2 regions of the Corynebacterium matruchotii genome follow, and region 2 is predicted to be linked to the other one. Evidence: predicted binding sites of a transcription regulator. Region 2 holds the regulator's gene; the other holds the start of a gene.

Region 1 (8,398 bases), 260 kb from region 2:
ACGGGCGGATGCGTTTCCCGCCCGTGAGCACATAGTTCTCCAGCAATGTGACAGCTGACCCCACGGCATCACCCAACGGGGCAATGGCGGGACGCTGGGCGGCAAAAAACTCCGCCAGGTGCGTGGTCACAATGCCGGGAACCTGGGCAAGATCCGGGGTTTTCGGTGTTTCGGTCATGGCGGCCCTTTCTAATGGGTGATCCGGGGGTAAACCGGTATCATTCTAAGCCATGACACAGCAACCACTTCCCGAGCCGACTCCCGCCAGGTACCAACGGTCGATTACCGACGTGATTTCCAGTCCCGCGCCGGGGCGGATTCCGTTCTCGGTGGAATTCATGCCGCCGAGAAACGATGAGGCAGAGACTCGGCTGCGGACCGCGGCGGAAATCTTCCATGATCTGGGGGTGGCGTTTGTGTCCGTCACCTATGGAGCGGGGGGCAGCTCCCGGGATCGGACGATGCGGATCGCCCAAGACCTGGCCCGGATGCCGCTCACCACCCTGGTGCATTTGACCCTGGTGGGGCACACCGAGGCCGAGCTGGTGGAGATTCTTTCCGACTATGCGTCATTAGGTTTGTCGAATCTTTTGGCGCTCCGGGGCGATCCGCCGGGGGCGGACCCATTGGGGGAGTGGACGCCGGTGCCGGGCGGCTACCGCTACGCGGAAGAACTGATTTGGTTAACGAAACGCTTGGAGGCAACCAAGCATTTCCAGGTGGGAATTGCTGCATTCCCGGAAGGCCATCATCAGTCGGAGTCATTGGCGGCGGACACCAAGTACACGTTGGCGAAGCTTCGGGCGGGGGCGGAGTTTTCGATCACCCAAATGTTCTTTGATGTGGACTATTACCTGCGGTTGCGGGACCGGCTGGCGTCGGCGGATGCGGAATTAGGGTCACGGCCGATCATTCCGGGTATTATGCCGATCACCTCGCTGAAGTCGGTGCGGCGCCAATTACAGCTGTCGGGGGCGAAATTACCGGCCCGGTTGGAGGAACGGTTGGTGGCGGCCGCTGCGGGGGACGAGGAGGCGAATCGAGACGAGATTCGCAAGGTTGGGATTGAGGAATCAACGCTCATGGCGGAGCGGCTCATCGCGGAGGGCGTGCCGGATCTGCACTTCATGACTATGAACTTCGCTCGGGCAACCCAGGAGGTGCTGCACAACCTGGGGATGGCGCCGGCGTGGGGCCGGGAACACGGCCACGATGCGGTGCGGTAAGTTCGTTGGGGGCTAGGGGAGCGGCTTCGCCATGATGGCAAAGGGGCGGGTGTCACCCCGGAAATAAAACTGCCGGATGAGGTCGGTAAACCCCAGGGAGCGATAGAGGTGAAAAGCGTTATTATTTTCGGCAATCACCTCGGGGGTGGAAAGCAGGGCGTAGGAGGCATGGGCGTTCTCTAACAGCATGGTGAGTAATTGGTGGCCTATGCCCTGGCCCTGGTAAGTGGGGGTGACGTGGATTTCGGTGACGGAAAAATAATCGTTGAGCATGAATAGCTGGTCGGTGGTGGCGCCACCGCGTTCGCGGAGGCCGCGGCGGACTTCTTGATCCCACCATTGTTCGCGGTGCCCATGGTAGCCGTAGGCGACTCCTAGGACGTGCGTGCCGTCGTGGGCGCAGACCGCCTGGAAGTTTTTTTCCTGGATGGCCTGACGCCACGCCTTAATGCGGGAATCGCGGATGACGGTGGTGTATCCCATGGCTTCGAGATAGATGTTGACCAAGAGGGGGGCGATACTGCTGAACTCTAGGGCGCTGAGCAGTTGAATCTTGATGGTCACAATCCTTATCGAACCATTTTTTGGGTGTATCCGAAAGTCACCATCCAAAACCTGCGTGTCGGAATCCTATCCGAACGCTGCCCCCGATGATTACACCCGAACGGTGCAAGGGGATACCGCGACCTGATATAGAAAATATGTTCTATATTTTCGGGGGTGATGTCCGGGGTGGGAATTATCCTGGGATGATCGCGGCAACTTTAGTCGTCGTAAAGCAAAAAAATCTCCCAATAAGTGCAATAAAATGCCTGCTTTGAGCGTTGTAAATAAGTGAGGAAGGAGTGAAAATCATGAGCGTTGCACCATTCACCCAGCCGAGGAAGGGCGCGGAGTTTCTCCATAAGGCGCATCAGCTGTTAGCAACAGCGATAACCTACCGGAATCAGCAGCGCCATGACCTGGCGTTGGAATATGCTTACCAGGCGGGATTGCGTACCGCGGCTGCCCGAATTGCCGCAAGCCCGGTGGCACATCGGGTTCGGAAGCCCACCAGTGCGTGGGCCCAGTTACGCCTGGTAGGTGCCGATGCTGCGGGGTGGGCGGATGCCTTGGAACAGTATTCCCGGCTGCGGTCGCGGGTGGGTAGTGGTATCGAGGCCACGGTGTCGGTGGAAACAGTCGATACTATGGTCGATTTAGTCAGCAAATTTCTAAACTCGGTAGAATTTGATAATGACGATACCCCCGCAGCTGCGTAGTCGTGTTATCCCTACCGGGAACTTTCCTAGTAGGGTAGGCGTTAATTATCACAGATAACTAACTTCGCCGCGCGCACTGCACGCATAGCGGTTTTCACTTCAATACAGGCTAATTAACATAGAACGCCAATGGGAGGAACAGTGGCACTTTCCGAACATGAGCAGCAAATGCTCAAGGAAATCGAACAGTCCTTACTTTCGGAAGACCCGAAATTTGGTGCTGTAGTCACCGATGGTGATTTTGCCCAGTCAAAGGGCACGGTGACGCTACGGGGCATTGCCATCGTGGTTATTGGGTTGGTGCTGCTGGTTACTGGCGTGGCACTGTCCCAAATGTCCCTGTGGTGGTTGTCATTAAGCATCCTGGGATTTTTAGTGATGGTTGCCGGCGGCATGTGGATGCTGCGAGGTGGTGGTAAGTCCACTTTCAATCTTAGTGACGGATATCATAGCTCCGCTGGACGGCGGCGACCACAGAAATCTGGGGGATTGGGGGATCGGATGGAGGATAATTTTCGCCGTCGTTTTGAAAACTAGCTATAATGTGACTTGACACAGACTTCTGGCCTCCGTATCGACCACAACTGACCACTGCGGAGGTCAGATTTTTTATGCCACCAGAAAACTGAGAGACGAGTAAGTCATAGGGGAGAAGGTAGCGGTTTTGCTTAAGTGGTGGGGTGAGGGCGTAAATGAAAACTGCTGGTAATGAATATAAATATGCAGATATAGAAGCGTTATCTGTTCGTGATTTTCCATGCGAGCGCGGTTGGTAGCTCATGTGCTCATTGTGAATACCGTGTAAAAAATCTGGTTCAGACTTGCGGCGGAAAACGTCGATTCTTTATAAGTTTCTATGCTTCATGCATGCTACTTTTCGACGAGGGTACTGCGCGATAAGCAGGTGAAATAGGGGAAGGTATGCGGGAGTCATAGGAAATAATCCGGTTCGCAGAGAGTGGATGGGGGTAAAAATCAGCGGCGAAAACCCCACTATTTGGGTGATATATGTTATGTCATCAATTATGTAATCACTATCAATAGCCGGCATTTGGGGGTGGATTGACTGGAATGGTCGTGAACCATTGGTAGGTCATCCGAAATATTATCGAGAGTGCTATAAAATAACGTTGGGAGAAACTCCAGGTGAAATGTTGAGAATATTGAAACTAGTTTATTACTGATGCTTATGTTACAGAAGTTGTAAAAGTGACAGAAGTGGCTGAATTACATTAAAGTTCGGCTTTTGTTACCACGGCGTGTTTATTTTTCGAAGCTATCAAACTTGCAGGTTACAGGCGTTTCTGGTGGTAAAATTTGAGATTGTTGTGACTTGAGGTGTTGAAAGTGGGGGATTGTGGGGTATTGTGGGGAGAAGTGAAGGGAATGTGGATATGTCACCGCACACCACGGAGGCACCACGGAACCGGAGCGACAGGAGTTGTTTATCTTGGGTCGTGTGGCTTTGAAAGTGTAGGAGCCTTCAAAGATGTTTCTTGGCACTTACACACCAAAGTTGGACGATAAGGGCCGTCTGACATTGCCGGCGAAATTCCGAGAGGAACTAGCAGGTGGGTTGATGGTCACTAAAGGTCAGGACCATTCCTTAGCGGTATACCCCAAAGAGGAATTTGTTCGGATTGCACGAAAAGCTGCTCAGCTACCGCGTAGCAACCCAGCAGCCCGGGCATTTATTCGAAACCTCACCGCCAGCGCAGATGAACAACGTCCAGACGGTCAAGGACGCATCACAATCACTCCAGACCACCGTAAATATGCAGGTCTGACAAAAGAGTGCGTGGTCATTGGCGCCATGGACTTCCTGGAAATATGGGATGCCGAAGCCTGGGCCCGCTACCAAGCGGACACAGAATCGGCATTCGCGGATGCTAGCGACGACTTTTTAGACGGCCTGCTGTAACCCCGGCACCAATCTAAAACGTTGCAAGCAGCACAGCATGGAGTGTGCGTAAGAACTCCACTTGAAGGGGCTTAACTTCTGGTGTACTTCCCCGATGTCAGAAGCGGCACTTTAGGTGGAGCTCTATGCACACTGCGGTTTCTGCGGTACAACTTCGGCACACCACGGCATACTGGGGGCTTTCATATGGAAAACACTAACAACCATGGTCACGTCCCCGTGCTGCGCGAACGAGTCACCGAACTCCTCGCCCCAGCCCTCTGTAACACCATCACAAACCCACCCATCATCCTCGACGCCACTTTAGGCGCCGGTGGGCACAGCGAATACTTCCTCACCACATTCCCGCAGGTACACATAATAGGACTCGACCGCGACACCACCGCACTGGCCCAAGCCGCCACCCGCCTGGCCGACTTCGGCGACCGGATCACCACACTCCACACGCGCTTCGACGATTTTCCCACAGCCATCCAGGCCGCCGCCGACGCCGGCAATGCAACATGCCAAGCTGCACTCACAGAAGGTATATCCGGGGCACTCTTCGACCTGGGTGTGTCATCAATGCAGCTTGACCAGGTGAACCGCGGTTTTGCCTATCGGGTTGATGCACCGCTCGACATGCGGATGAACAACTCCGAAGGCATTACCGCGGCGGAAATCCTCAATACCTACCCCCACGGCGACCTCACCCGCATCCTCAAAACCTACGGGGACGAACGATTCGCCAGCAAAATCGCCACCGCCATCATCCGCGAACGCGAACACGCCCCCTTCACCACCTCCGCGCGGCTCGTCGAACTGCTCTATAACACCATCCCCGCCGCCACCCGACGCACCGGCGGCCACCCCGCCAAGCGCACATTCCAGGCACTCCGAATCGAGGTCAACCAAGAACTCGCCGCCATCACCAATGTGCTACCTCGCATCGCCGACGCCCTCATCCCCGGTGGCCGGGCCGTCTTCATGGCCTACCAATCTTTAGAAGACAAAATCATTAAAAAATACTTCGCCGAAATCACTACTTCCAAAACCCCCCGGGGACTTCCCATGGAACTCCCCGAATACGCGGCCAAATTCCGGCTGGTGACCCGGGGTGCCGAAAAAGCCACCCCCGCAGAAATCGCCGACAATTCCCGAGCCGCCCCCGTCCGGGTTCGCGCAATTGAAAAACTTGCCACCAGCACCAACAGAAAGGAGACCTCAAAATGACAACCAATTACCGAATCCGTGACACCCGTATCCGCAGCGGCCGCCCCATCAACACCTACACCCCCTACCGGCCGACCCGTTCGGCACGGTCGCTTGTGCGTACCCAACAATCCCAAGACCACAGTCGAAACGACACTGCCCTCCTCGTCGAAGATCGGCCCAGCCGCACCGGCACATCAGGCCGGGCAATCCCCACCGTCCCTACCCAGGCGCCACCCCGACGGCGTATGCAGCGCAAAGCCGGATCCCAACAGGTGTTTTCCAACCGGGGCAAACGGATCGTGCGCCAACGCGTCGACCCGAGCCGTATCCGCTTCGTGCTAGCACTCACGCTCCTGCTCGGCGCCGGCGTGTTTATAGCCATGATGCTCTCGAAAATATCGACCGAACAAAGTTTCGAGATGCAGGAGTTGCAGCACCACGAATCCACCCTGCAAAACCAGGTGGAAACCCTCAACCGTGACCTGCAAAACGCCTCCGCCACCGCAGAGATCGCCCGCCAAGCCAAAGACCTAGGCATGGTGATCCCCGACCAGCCCGGCATTCTGGCAAAAAATGAATCGGGCGACATACACGAGCAACGCGCGCCAGGCACCGTGACGCGTCCTATAGTTGATGTCAATGGTCAGCAAGTTCGGCCACAGGTGGCATCCAGTGATCCCAAGGCCACAAACGAAGTCTCCCAACGGCTGAATGAGGCTCCCCGGATTACACCCCGGACCTCCAATGTTGCACCATACATTTCTAATCGAAATTAATTTCGAACGGTAGAACCGTATCTGTCAACATTCCACAATATTCCAAGGTGTCATTTGTGAATCAGTCGAACTCACGCGCGTCTCGCATACGTCGAAAAGCTAGCAGTAACACGCAATTCCACAACGATACCGCGGACCCGAAGAATGGGCTCAACCGGATAGCCGACAAACCCGCAACCGGACCTGCCGGCGGATCCACCACCGGGCCAGGCGGCGGACAACGCCGAATCATGCTCGGCCGGCTACGAATCCTCAGCGCCGGCGTATTCCTGCTCTGCCTCATGGTCATTGCCCGCATGGCCTGGGTACAACTCGTGTGGGGGCCCGACCTCAGCAGCCTGGCGGCGGAACAACGCACCCGCATCTACACCGACCCGGCGCGCCGGGGGGCGATCACCGACCGCTCCGGCCAACAGCTGGCCTACACCATGCAGGCCAGATCACTGACTGTGTCACCGAATGTGCTGCGGCGCGAATTGCCATATGTGGCGAAACAACAGCTGGCGTCGGACGAGAATTATGTTCAAGGGTCCGAAGAAACCCGCAACCAAATGATTGAGGCGAAGGTTGCGGACATCATGACGGAGTATTCGGAAGAAATCCCCAAGATTATTGAGAAGGCTCGGACGGAAAAACAGGCCGCTAAGGCCACGAAAACCGTGACGGGCAGCACGAAGGGCCTCAAGGATGCGGCCAAGAAGAGTGAGGTGAAGCCGGAAGATATTGTGGCGAAGCTGAAGGCCGATTCGAATTATGAGGTGTTGGTGCGCAATGTTGATCCGGATGTGGCGGCCGGTATTTCGGAGAAATATTATGGTATTGCCGCGGATTTGCAGGATGTGCGCCAGTATCCCAATGGGGCGGTGGCGTCGAATGTGATCGGCAAGATCAGCCAGGATGGGCAGGGCCAATTTGGGTTTGAGTCGGCGAATGATTCATTGCTGTCGGGGATTAATGGCCGGAAGTCGATTGAGGTGTCGACCGATGGGCAGGCGATCCCGGGCACTGTGACGGACGATGTGCCGGCGACGAATGGGGCGAATGTGACGCTCACCCTGGATTTGGATCTGCAAACATATGTGCAGCAGCAGCTGGAGCAGGCGAAAGCAAATTCGGGGGCGAAGAGCGCGTCGGCGGTGGTGCTGGATGCGAAGACGGCGCAGGTGATGGCCATGGCGACGAGTGATTCAATTGATCCGATGGGGGATATTAAAAAGCAGCTGGAGCAGGGGAAAGAGTTTGGTAATAGCACGATTTCGGCACCGTTTGAGCCGGGGTCGGTGGCGAAGATTATTACGGCGGCGGGTGCGATTGAAAACGGGGTGACCAGCCCGGACGAGGTGCATACGGTGCCGGGCAGTATCGACATGGCGGGGGTGAATGTGAAGGATGCGTGGGATCATGGTCCGGCGCAGTACACCACGACGGGGATTTTTGGTAAGTCCTCCAATGTGGGGACGCTTATGCTGGCGGAGAAGCTGGGGGAGGACAAGTTCGACCAGCTCTTGACTGGTTTTGGGGTGGGTCGGGCCACGGGGATCGAGTTGCCGAGCGAGTCGGAGGGGCTGCTGCCGCAGCGGGCGCAGTGGTCCGGGGGCACGTTTGCGAATCTGCCGATTGGGCAGGGCATGAGTGTGACATTGTTGCAGATGGCAGGGATCTACCAGGCCATAGCGAATGGGGGTGAGCGGATTGCGCCGCGGATTATTTCCGAGGTGCGGGATGGTCACGGTGCGGTGGTGGCCCAGCCGGAGCCGGAGCGCACCCGGGTAGTGAGTGAGGAGACGGCCCGGACGGTGGTGAATATGTTCCGGGCGGTCACCCAGTCGGATTCGAGCGGGTTGCAGCAGGGTACCGGGTCGCAGGCGGCGGTGAAGGGGTATCAGATTGCAGGGAAGACCGGCACGGCGCAGCAGGTGGATGCGGCGACGGGGGCATATTCCCATTCGAAATATTGGATCACGTTTGCGGGTATTGCGCCGGCGGATGATCCCCGGTTTGTGGTGGCGTTGATGTTGG
Region 2 (8,398 bases):
TAAATAATTGCCGAAAAGCCACCCTGATTGCGATGCGGCAGGGTGGCTTTGCGCTGGCTGCTAGTCGCCCGCGACCTAGCCTGCGCTAGCTGGCGATGATGACTTCTACATTGCGGTCGCGGAGCGCCTTGACGAACGACTCGGGCGCATTAGCGTCCGTGATAATCACGTCAATATCGTCGACGGAACCAAAGCTCACCAGGTAATCGGTGCCCATTTTGGTGGAGTCGCATAAAACCACGACCTTGCGGGCATTGGTGATCATCGCGGATTTAATGGCGGCTTCCTGCGAGTCGGCCGTCGATAAGCCATGGTCAACCGTGAGCGCATTGGTGCCGATGAATGCCACCTCGGCGCGCATGAGTGCCAGGGTGCGGAGCGCCGCGTTTCCCACGACTGCTTGGGTAATGCCGCGCACGGACCCGCCAAGAAGCTGTATTTCATCCAACCCTGAATTAGCTAAGGTAAGGGCAATGGATAGGCTATTGGTCACGATCGACCACTGTTTTGCGGCGGGCTGCATCGTGATGAGCTCGGCGAAGGCCGCGGTGGTTGTGCCGGCGTCGAGAAATATGCCGCCGCCTGGGGCTTCGGGGAGGAATTGCAGGGCGGCATGTGCAATGGAGCTTTTTGCTCCCGATGCGGAGCGAAGACGTGCATCCACACTGTATTCCGTAGTTTGGAATGTTTGATTCGCCACCGCACCACCATGTACCCGGTGCACCACGCCTTCACGGTCGAGGACCGCTAAGTCACGCCGGATGGTTTCTGCGGTGACATCGAATCGCGCAGCTAATTCTGTGACATTAACCCGTCCCTCCACGGCTGTGAGGGAGGCGATTTGACGACGGCGCTCCTCCGAATACATGACTCCTCGGCTTTCTATCTGCAGTGAGTGGAACAAAGACGCTATACCTGTCGAGTGTCCGTTTTAGTTAGGTGTAGCAATGGACGTATGCAGTCTATTCTTGCATGCTGAACCCCAACAAATCACAGATTTCAAAAAGCAAATTGTGGATATTTAGCCATTATTGGGGGCGTTTTTGACCAAACTCTCAATTTTCAGCTGCAAAAACCAACATTTTTGCGACATTACCAGCTTGCGCTGTGATTTCCACAACACCCCTTAAATGGGGGTGATTTTTTCAGGTTTGGCGATATAAATGTACAGGATTTGTTGTCATTCTCCACGCATACCGGGTGAATCTCACTTGAGTACTGGGTAGTACCAGATGGCGGTGAATGGCCCCTATGGCTATCTGCGTATCTGACGGAAATGCCGTGACGAAATTAGGCCCCTTATCGCCTCAACCAGGTGATAAGGGGCCATTATTATTAGGGGCAGGAGGTATGCGGTTATGTCTACGTTATATTCGGCGAGTCAGAGCTTCCGCATTACGGAAACCACCTTGCCGATAATCTCTGTTTCGGGGGAAACCGCGATCGGATCGAAACTATCATTATGTGGTAATAACCACATGCCGCTTTGGTCTTGATGGAATTCCTTCACAGTTGCCTCACCGTCAATCATGGCCGCCACAAAATCGCCTTTGTCAACAACCTTTTGTGATCGCAGCACCACCCAGTCACCGTCGAAAATACCAGCGTCCCGCATGGATTCGCCCACAACCTGTAGCATGAATAGCTCTCCATCACCCACAATTTCTTGGGGGAGTGGGTAATACAGAGAAATATTTTGTTCCGCCAAAATGGGATTACCTGCGGCAATTGACCCCACCAACGGCACATAACTAGTGTTAGCGGCTTCTACAGTTGACTGGCCGGTGACGGTGGCCGTAGGTGCCTTCCGACCTTTGCCTGCTGTAGCGGTCTTTTTTAACTCTTCGCCAGGGATCGCGCGGACGTCGACCGCCCGTGGCTTATTGGGGTCGCGGCGTAAAAATCCCTTACGCTCTAGCTCTTTTAATTGATAGGCTACTGATGAGGTAGATTGCAATCCTGCGGCGTCACCAATTTCCCGAATACTAGGCGGATAGCCCCGGAGGACTACTGCATCACGAATAACTTGCAGGATGCGACGTTGCCGGTCGCTGAGTTGTTCGGCTTCAGGTTTTGAATTCGAAACAACGCTGACCTTTTTAGGTTTACGCGCCATGTAGAGTGCTCCTTATATCAGGGGTAGAAAATTCGGTGTTCCCCTCGAAACCATGTTGCAATTTGATAAACATTTTTAGAATGTTGAGACCATTCCGTGGTGGCCGAAGCCTGTTCGAAGGTATAACAGTTTGTCCTTTACAGCATAGCGGAAAGTGTTCTAATAAAACATGCCTGTTCGAAACTTTTTGATAACATCTTAGGGTGTTTTCTTGGTTCTATATTATTCAAAAATGGCAAAAAAATTCGAACAGATTAACGACCTCGTAACATTAGGTGTTGGCAACCGCATTGGCAATAGCTCCCCAAAAAATTCATTTAGTTAGTATGAATTATCGGTTCTTCTTCGTTACGCCGAGCCCTGCGTCGTCAAGCGTGCTGTAAGCGTGACGTTATCTTGTTTAAATCAAACCGATATCAACACGGATCATGCCTGGGATAAATCGGAAGAGAACAGTGGTTTTGTCCGTTATTATCAGTGATGATTCGGTCAAAACGCCGTCTGATAACCTGCCCAAATAAGCCCTACGGAGAGCGATATGCACTGTCCCTTCTGCCAAAATAAACAATCTAAAGTCATCGACTCTCGTGTTATCGACGGTGGTACCGCCATTCGGCGGCGTCGGGAATGCAGCGCTTGCAATGGCCGATTCACCACTATAGAAAAGGCCCAATTGCTGGTTATAAAACGCAATGGGCTGACCGAACCCTTTAGCCGCGAGAAGGTTATAACCGGTGTGCGGCGTGCTTGCCAGGGGCGGAATGTTTCCGAAGACGCGCTCAAGCGACTCGCACAAGAAGTAGAAGAAGTGGTGCGGAGCCACGGAAGTTCGCAGATTCACGCGAACTTTATCGGCCGAGCCATACTTGACCCACTCCGCGAACTCGACGAAGTTGCGTACCTACGTTTTGCCTCCGTCTATAAATCCTTCGAGTCCGCCGCCGATTTCGAAGCCGAGATACGGCAGATGCGGCGGCGTGACCGAGGACTATGAGGCTAGCCGGTTTGGGCTTGTCGACGCCTACCGCAGGGCCGCAATCGCCTTGGAAATCTTCGACTCCGACACCTTCTGTGCGGTCCCTAATGTTTGCGCAAACAGACTGACCCGTAATTCCTGTAACAACCAATAAATATCCTTCACCGCAGCGGACTTGGCCCGAGCGGCCGGCATCTTTGCAAGCCGGGCAGCCAATGCGGCCTCCAATCCATGGATCACAGCCTGCCGGCGCGCGTCCCGATCCGGCTGCACCCCCATGTCATCCAGGCGCATGCGCATTGCCTTGACGTACCGGCCTAAATGCTTCAGCCGGCCAATCCCATGCACCGCCAAGGCGTTTTTCGGCACCAAAAACTCCAGCTGCGCCTGCATGTCCGTGATCGCCTCACCCGTCCAATTCGCCAACTCCTGCCGCAGCGCCACAAACTCCATCAAGGCCGGCGCTAACTCCACAATCATTTGCCGTACCAACCCCGGCACTTCTGGGCGGATTTTGGCCAGCAACTCGGCAAACTCGCCGGGATCCCGCACCGGACCCCCATGCCGCACCAAAAGGTCCCGGGTGGCTGCTACCCGAGCATCCGCCACCAGGCCACTAACACCCCCGTGTGGATAATTCTCCACCCCCACCCGCTGCCGTAGCGGCAGGCCATTCACCATTTTCTGTGCTGGGACCGGAATCTTCCGCAGCAGGAGCGTGAGCGTTGCCGTCATCATTGACGCATCCGCCTCCGCGCGCGTCCCAAACACCTTTACCGCCACCCCTTCCGGGGTTGCCATCAGGGCCGGGTATGCCGCTACCCGCTGCCCATCTACCTTCGTGAAAATCTCCGACGGGATCGCCCCCAGGGTGTCCGCCGTCCACTCAGACACGGAATCCTGCTCCACCCGGCGTCCCGCCTGCGACACCGATGATTGGATTTGTGTCGCCCGCCGGTGCTTGAGGGCCGAAAGATCTTTATCGGAATCAATGATCTTCCCCCGCCGATCCACCGCGGCAAACAGCATGCGTAAATGGGCAGGCAGGGAATCGAACCGGAACTCCTCCGGGCTGATCACATGGCCGCTCACCTCGGTCAACGCAGCTGCCAACTGCGCCCGCAATGATTCGGTTCGGCGCGAATCCAACAGCGGCACTACCCGCCGGGCATAATCCGGCGCGGGCACCACATGCCGCCGCACCTGCTTGGGCAAGGACCGAATCAGTTCGGTCACCAAATCCTCCCGCATGCCCGGGACCAACCACTCAAAACCGGTCGGCTGCAACCCCGCCAATAATGGCACCGGCACGTGCACAGTTACCCCATCGTCGGGCTCGCCTGGGACGAAGCGATATGTCAAATCAAAATGCAACGTTTCACCACCGGCGGTATACACCCAGGTGGTGGGAAAATCCGTTTCGGTCACGGAATCTGCGGCATGATGTACTAGGGCTGCCGGATCGAAATCCAGCAGGTTCGGTTGGGTGCGCTGCGTCTTCTTCCACCACTGGTCAAACCGGGTGCCGGTGGTGATGTGCTCCGGCAGTCGGGAATCATAGAAGTCAAACAGGGTGTCCTCGTCGACCACAATGTCACGCCGCCGGGCGCGCTCCTCTAACTCGGTGGCAGCTTGAAGTTTTTCCGCATTGCGGTGGAAAAACTTGTGGTGGGTGCGCCAATCCCCGGCGATCAACGCCTCCCGGATAAACATGTCCCGGGCCGCCACCGGGTCAATCGTGTGGTAGGGGACCAGCCGGTCGGCCACGACCGGCACCCCATAGAGTGTGGAGCGTTGGTATGCCATGGCGGCGGCCCGTTTGCTGGACCAATGCGGTTCGGAATACGTGCTTTTCAGCAGGTTTGCCGCAAGCCGTTCCACCCAGCGGGGGTCGATGCTGGCCACGTCGCGGGCCCACAGCCTTGAGGTCTCCACCAACTCCGCGGCCATGACGTACTGCGGGTTGGTCTTCGCCAGCGCGGAGCCGGGGAAGACCATGAATTTAGTGTTGCGGGCACCCTGGTATTCCCGGGTGTCAACATTCCGAATACCAATATGCGACAGCAACCCGGACAACAGAGACTGGTGGACCGCATCGGCCTGTTCAGCGCCTATCACCTCGTCTGCATCTGCCTGGCTGGTGGGGGATTGCACACTACCCCGTTGTCCCTGGTGGTTACCGCGGTTGCCAGGCTGGGAACTGTGCAGCTGTTTCGCCTCGGGCACGTACCGGTCGAGGGCGGCATCGTCGGTGGTCCAACCGAGCTGCCCACACACGGATTTTAATTGCCGCACCAAATCGAACCATTCCCGGATGCGCAGGTAATGGAGGAATTCCTTCCGCATTCGGTTACGGAAGGCATTGCCGCTGAGTTCTTCCCGGCTCCGAGCAATGTAGTCCCACAGTTTTAGATAACCAAGAAAATCCGAGGTTTTGTTTTTAAAACGGGCATGTAATTGATCTGCCTGCGCCTGGTATTCGAGCGGACGTTCGCGCACATCCTGGATCGACAGCGCGGCAACAATGACCTGGACTTCCCGAAGACAGCCCAGCCGTCGGGCCTCAATGATCATTCGTGCCATGCGCGGGTCTACCGGCAGCCGCGCAATATCCCGACCAATGGGAGTAAGTTTAGGCAGATTCGTGTTATTATCCGAGTCCTCTAGGGCGCCTAATTCTTTCAGTAATATTATGCCATCCCGGATGGCGCGGGTGTCGGGGGCCTGAACGAAGGGAAAGTCTTCAATATTGCCCAGTTTGAGCGCCGCCATTTGCAGGATAACACTGGCTAAATTGGTGCGCAGAATCTCTGGGTCCGTAAACTTGGGGCGGCTTAAATAATCCTCCTCGGAATAGAGTCGGATGGCGATACCATCGGCAACCCGACCGCATCGACCCGACCGTTGATTCGCGCTGGCCTGCGAAATATCTTCAATAGGGAGGCGCTGAACTTTGGTTTTTGTGGAATAGCGGGAGATTCTTGCGGTGCCGGTATCGACCACGAAATGAATGCCCGGCACGGTCAGCGACGTTTCGGCAATGTTGGTGGATAACACAATGCGCCGGTGGGCGTGGGGGCTAAAAACGCGATGCTGTTCCTGGTTGGATAGCCGACCGAAAAGCGGAACCACATCAACATTGCGCCACCGTTTCCCGGCGATGGCTTCCATGGCGTCACGAATGTCCGCCTCCCCCGGGAAAAAGCATAAAATGTCACCATCGCCATATTCCATGAGTTCTTCGATGGCGGAAAGTAACCCGTCCAGTGGGTCGATGTCGATGAGTTTACCCCCGGACTCCACCTGGAGCGGGCGGTAGAGCACTTCGACGGGGTAGGTGCGGCCCGATACCTCAATGATCGGCGCCGGGTTGCCGTCTTGATCTGCGAAATGTGCCGCAAACCGCTCCGGGTCGATTGTTGCAGAGGTGATAATAACCTTGAGGTCTGGCCGTTTAGGCAGTAATTGTTTGAGATAGCCGAGCAAAAAATCAATATTGAGGCTTCGCTCATGGGCCTCGTCAATGATAATGGTGTCGTAAGCATTAAGGTAGCGGTCATGCTGCATTTCTGCGAGCAAAATGCCATCGGTCATAAGTTTTACCGCGGTTTGCGGGCCCACCTGATCGTCAAACCGGATGGCATAGCCGACGCTTTCGCCGATGCGCTGCCCTAATTCGTCGGCAATGCGCTCCGCCACGGTCCGAGCGGCTAACCGGCGCGGCTGGGTGTGCCCAATGAGTCCCCGTCGACCCCGACCAATATCCAAACAAATTTTCGGAATCTGCGTGGTTTTGCCTGACCCGGTTTCACCAGCAATGATTACTACCTGATGGTCCCTAATAGCATCCGCGATATCGTCTTTACGTGCGGATACCGGTAACTGCTCCGGGTAGGTGATAGTTGGAATGCTACGAGCCCGCTTGTCGACGCTTTCTCGGGCGGTCATCATGTCCGCCGCAATGGCTGATAATGCTTTAGGAGAGCGGGCCTTCGCTAATCGACGCCGGAACCTGCGCTCATCAGCAATACTCAGTTGGGAAAGTTCGTCTTCTAATTGTTGTTTACTAGGCATATATATGTGTTTTCTACGGTCATGAATATAAGTTCTGTTGCTGCGGACAATGATTCTAGCAATATCACGCGGGTTTTCTCGGATCGGTGGGCAATGGTCCCCGCCCGTTATTCCCGCTCGGTATCCTCATCAAAGGTTTACCTCTTTGCAGCTGCCGCCATTATTATGGCAAGGATTACCCCCGCAGAGCTTTACTAGGCAAGCGGCAACCAGATGGCGAGCATTGATGACAGGGCGGCCACAGGTAGAGGGGGTAGCTGGCGGGGCTAATTTTCTACTGAGATTGCCAGCTGGCCGTAAGCGTGCCACACCACGGTTACCATTATCAATAGTGGTGAATGGTGTGATCAATGGATGTAGTTACTGCGTGCCAGGCGTGACATTGTACCCAATAATTGCGGTAGGAAACATGCATCTCAACCATAGTTTGCTTGGTATGTGTGTTCTAAGAATGGGGTAAAAAGGGGTACCTGAAGTGGCGTTTAAGTAAACTGAATAGAATTGTGGTGTGAAAGATCTATCGTTCAATGTTGGCGATACTTCTAGCAGCAATAAACCAGTTTTCCACGGCCGATGTGAGGTGAGTATTTGCCCCACATCACCCGCCTGCATGGTCGTAAATCCTCTATGAAGGTTAGTGGGTGTGGGTGGGATGCCTACCTTTTGCTGTCGCAACGGCATAAAATGATAACTTGGCTGATTGTCTAAAAATACAAAAAGAAATTCCTTGCTGATTACACGTTGTGTTGGGACCGTCAGCAATAAGGGCTTTCCAAAGGTATTTCAGCCCGATATGGGTGCATTCGGCCCATCTGCGCCGTTGTGAGATCACAATCAAAGTGGGGGAGGAAACTCACTCCTCACGGATTTTCCTCATACGGATGAGAGAAGTAACGAAAGGATTTACGTTGTGACAGACAACCACAACAATGATGACGGCAAGGAGCCGCGGGATAAGTCAGATCGGGAGGGGTCGGGCAAGCCCACAGATCCGCGGCAGAAGAATCCTTATTCACCACAGTCCGGCAATTATAGTGATGGGCTCACCGGTTCGGGCTCTGGAAGCAGTTCTTACGGCGGCTATGGGCAACCATCACAATCGAGCAACCCCTATTCCGGCTCTGGCAGTAACCCCTACGGCCAAAGCTCTTCCAGCTATGGGCAATCGCAGCAGGGGAGTAGCAGCCCTTATGGGAGCAATTCGAGCGGCTATGGGCAGCCTACCGGTGGTT

Evidence for each region. Region 2 encodes LexA, which represses DNA repair genes until DNA is damaged. Its sites were predicted from a motif close to CGAACANNTGTTCG; they were not measured.
Region 1: HBA49_RS03850 (SAV_6107 family HEPN domain-containing protein) is a predicted target of LexA. The motif match lies at 1,921-1,934, and genes of this name have one in related genera.

Annotation. Positions count from the first base shown of each region.
Region 1 covers NZ_CP050134.2:836,884-845,281, forward strand. Annotated here, with positions in the region: gene HBA49_RS03835 (polyprenyl synthetase family protein) at 1-178, opposite strand, end outside; gene HBA49_RS03840 (methylenetetrahydrofolate reductase) at 231-1,226, shown strand; gene HBA49_RS03845 (GNAT family N-acetyltransferase) at 1,239-1,790, opposite strand; gene HBA49_RS03850 (SAV_6107 family HEPN domain-containing protein) at 2,081-2,488, shown strand; gene HBA49_RS03855 (DUF3040 domain-containing protein) at 2,630-3,025, shown strand; gene mraZ (division/cell wall cluster transcriptional repressor MraZ) at 3,978-4,409, shown strand; gene rsmH (16S rRNA (cytosine(1402)-N(4))-methyltransferase RsmH) at 4,596-5,621, shown strand; gene ftsL (cell division protein FtsL) at 5,618-6,379, shown strand; gene HBA49_RS03875 (peptidoglycan D,D-transpeptidase FtsI family protein) at 6,610-8,398, shown strand, end outside.
Region 2 covers NZ_CP050134.2:1,093,962-1,102,359, forward strand. Annotated here, with positions in the region: gene ptsP (phosphoenolpyruvate--protein phosphotransferase) at 1-3, shown strand, start outside; gene HBA49_RS04955 (DeoR/GlpR family DNA-binding transcription regulator) at 86-868, opposite strand; gene lexA (transcriptional repressor LexA) at 1,382-2,116, opposite strand; gene nrdR (transcriptional regulator NrdR) at 2,655-3,110, shown strand; gene hrpA (ATP-dependent RNA helicase HrpA) at 3,138-7,166, opposite strand; gene HBA49_RS04975 (CvpA family protein) at 8,077-8,398, shown strand, end outside.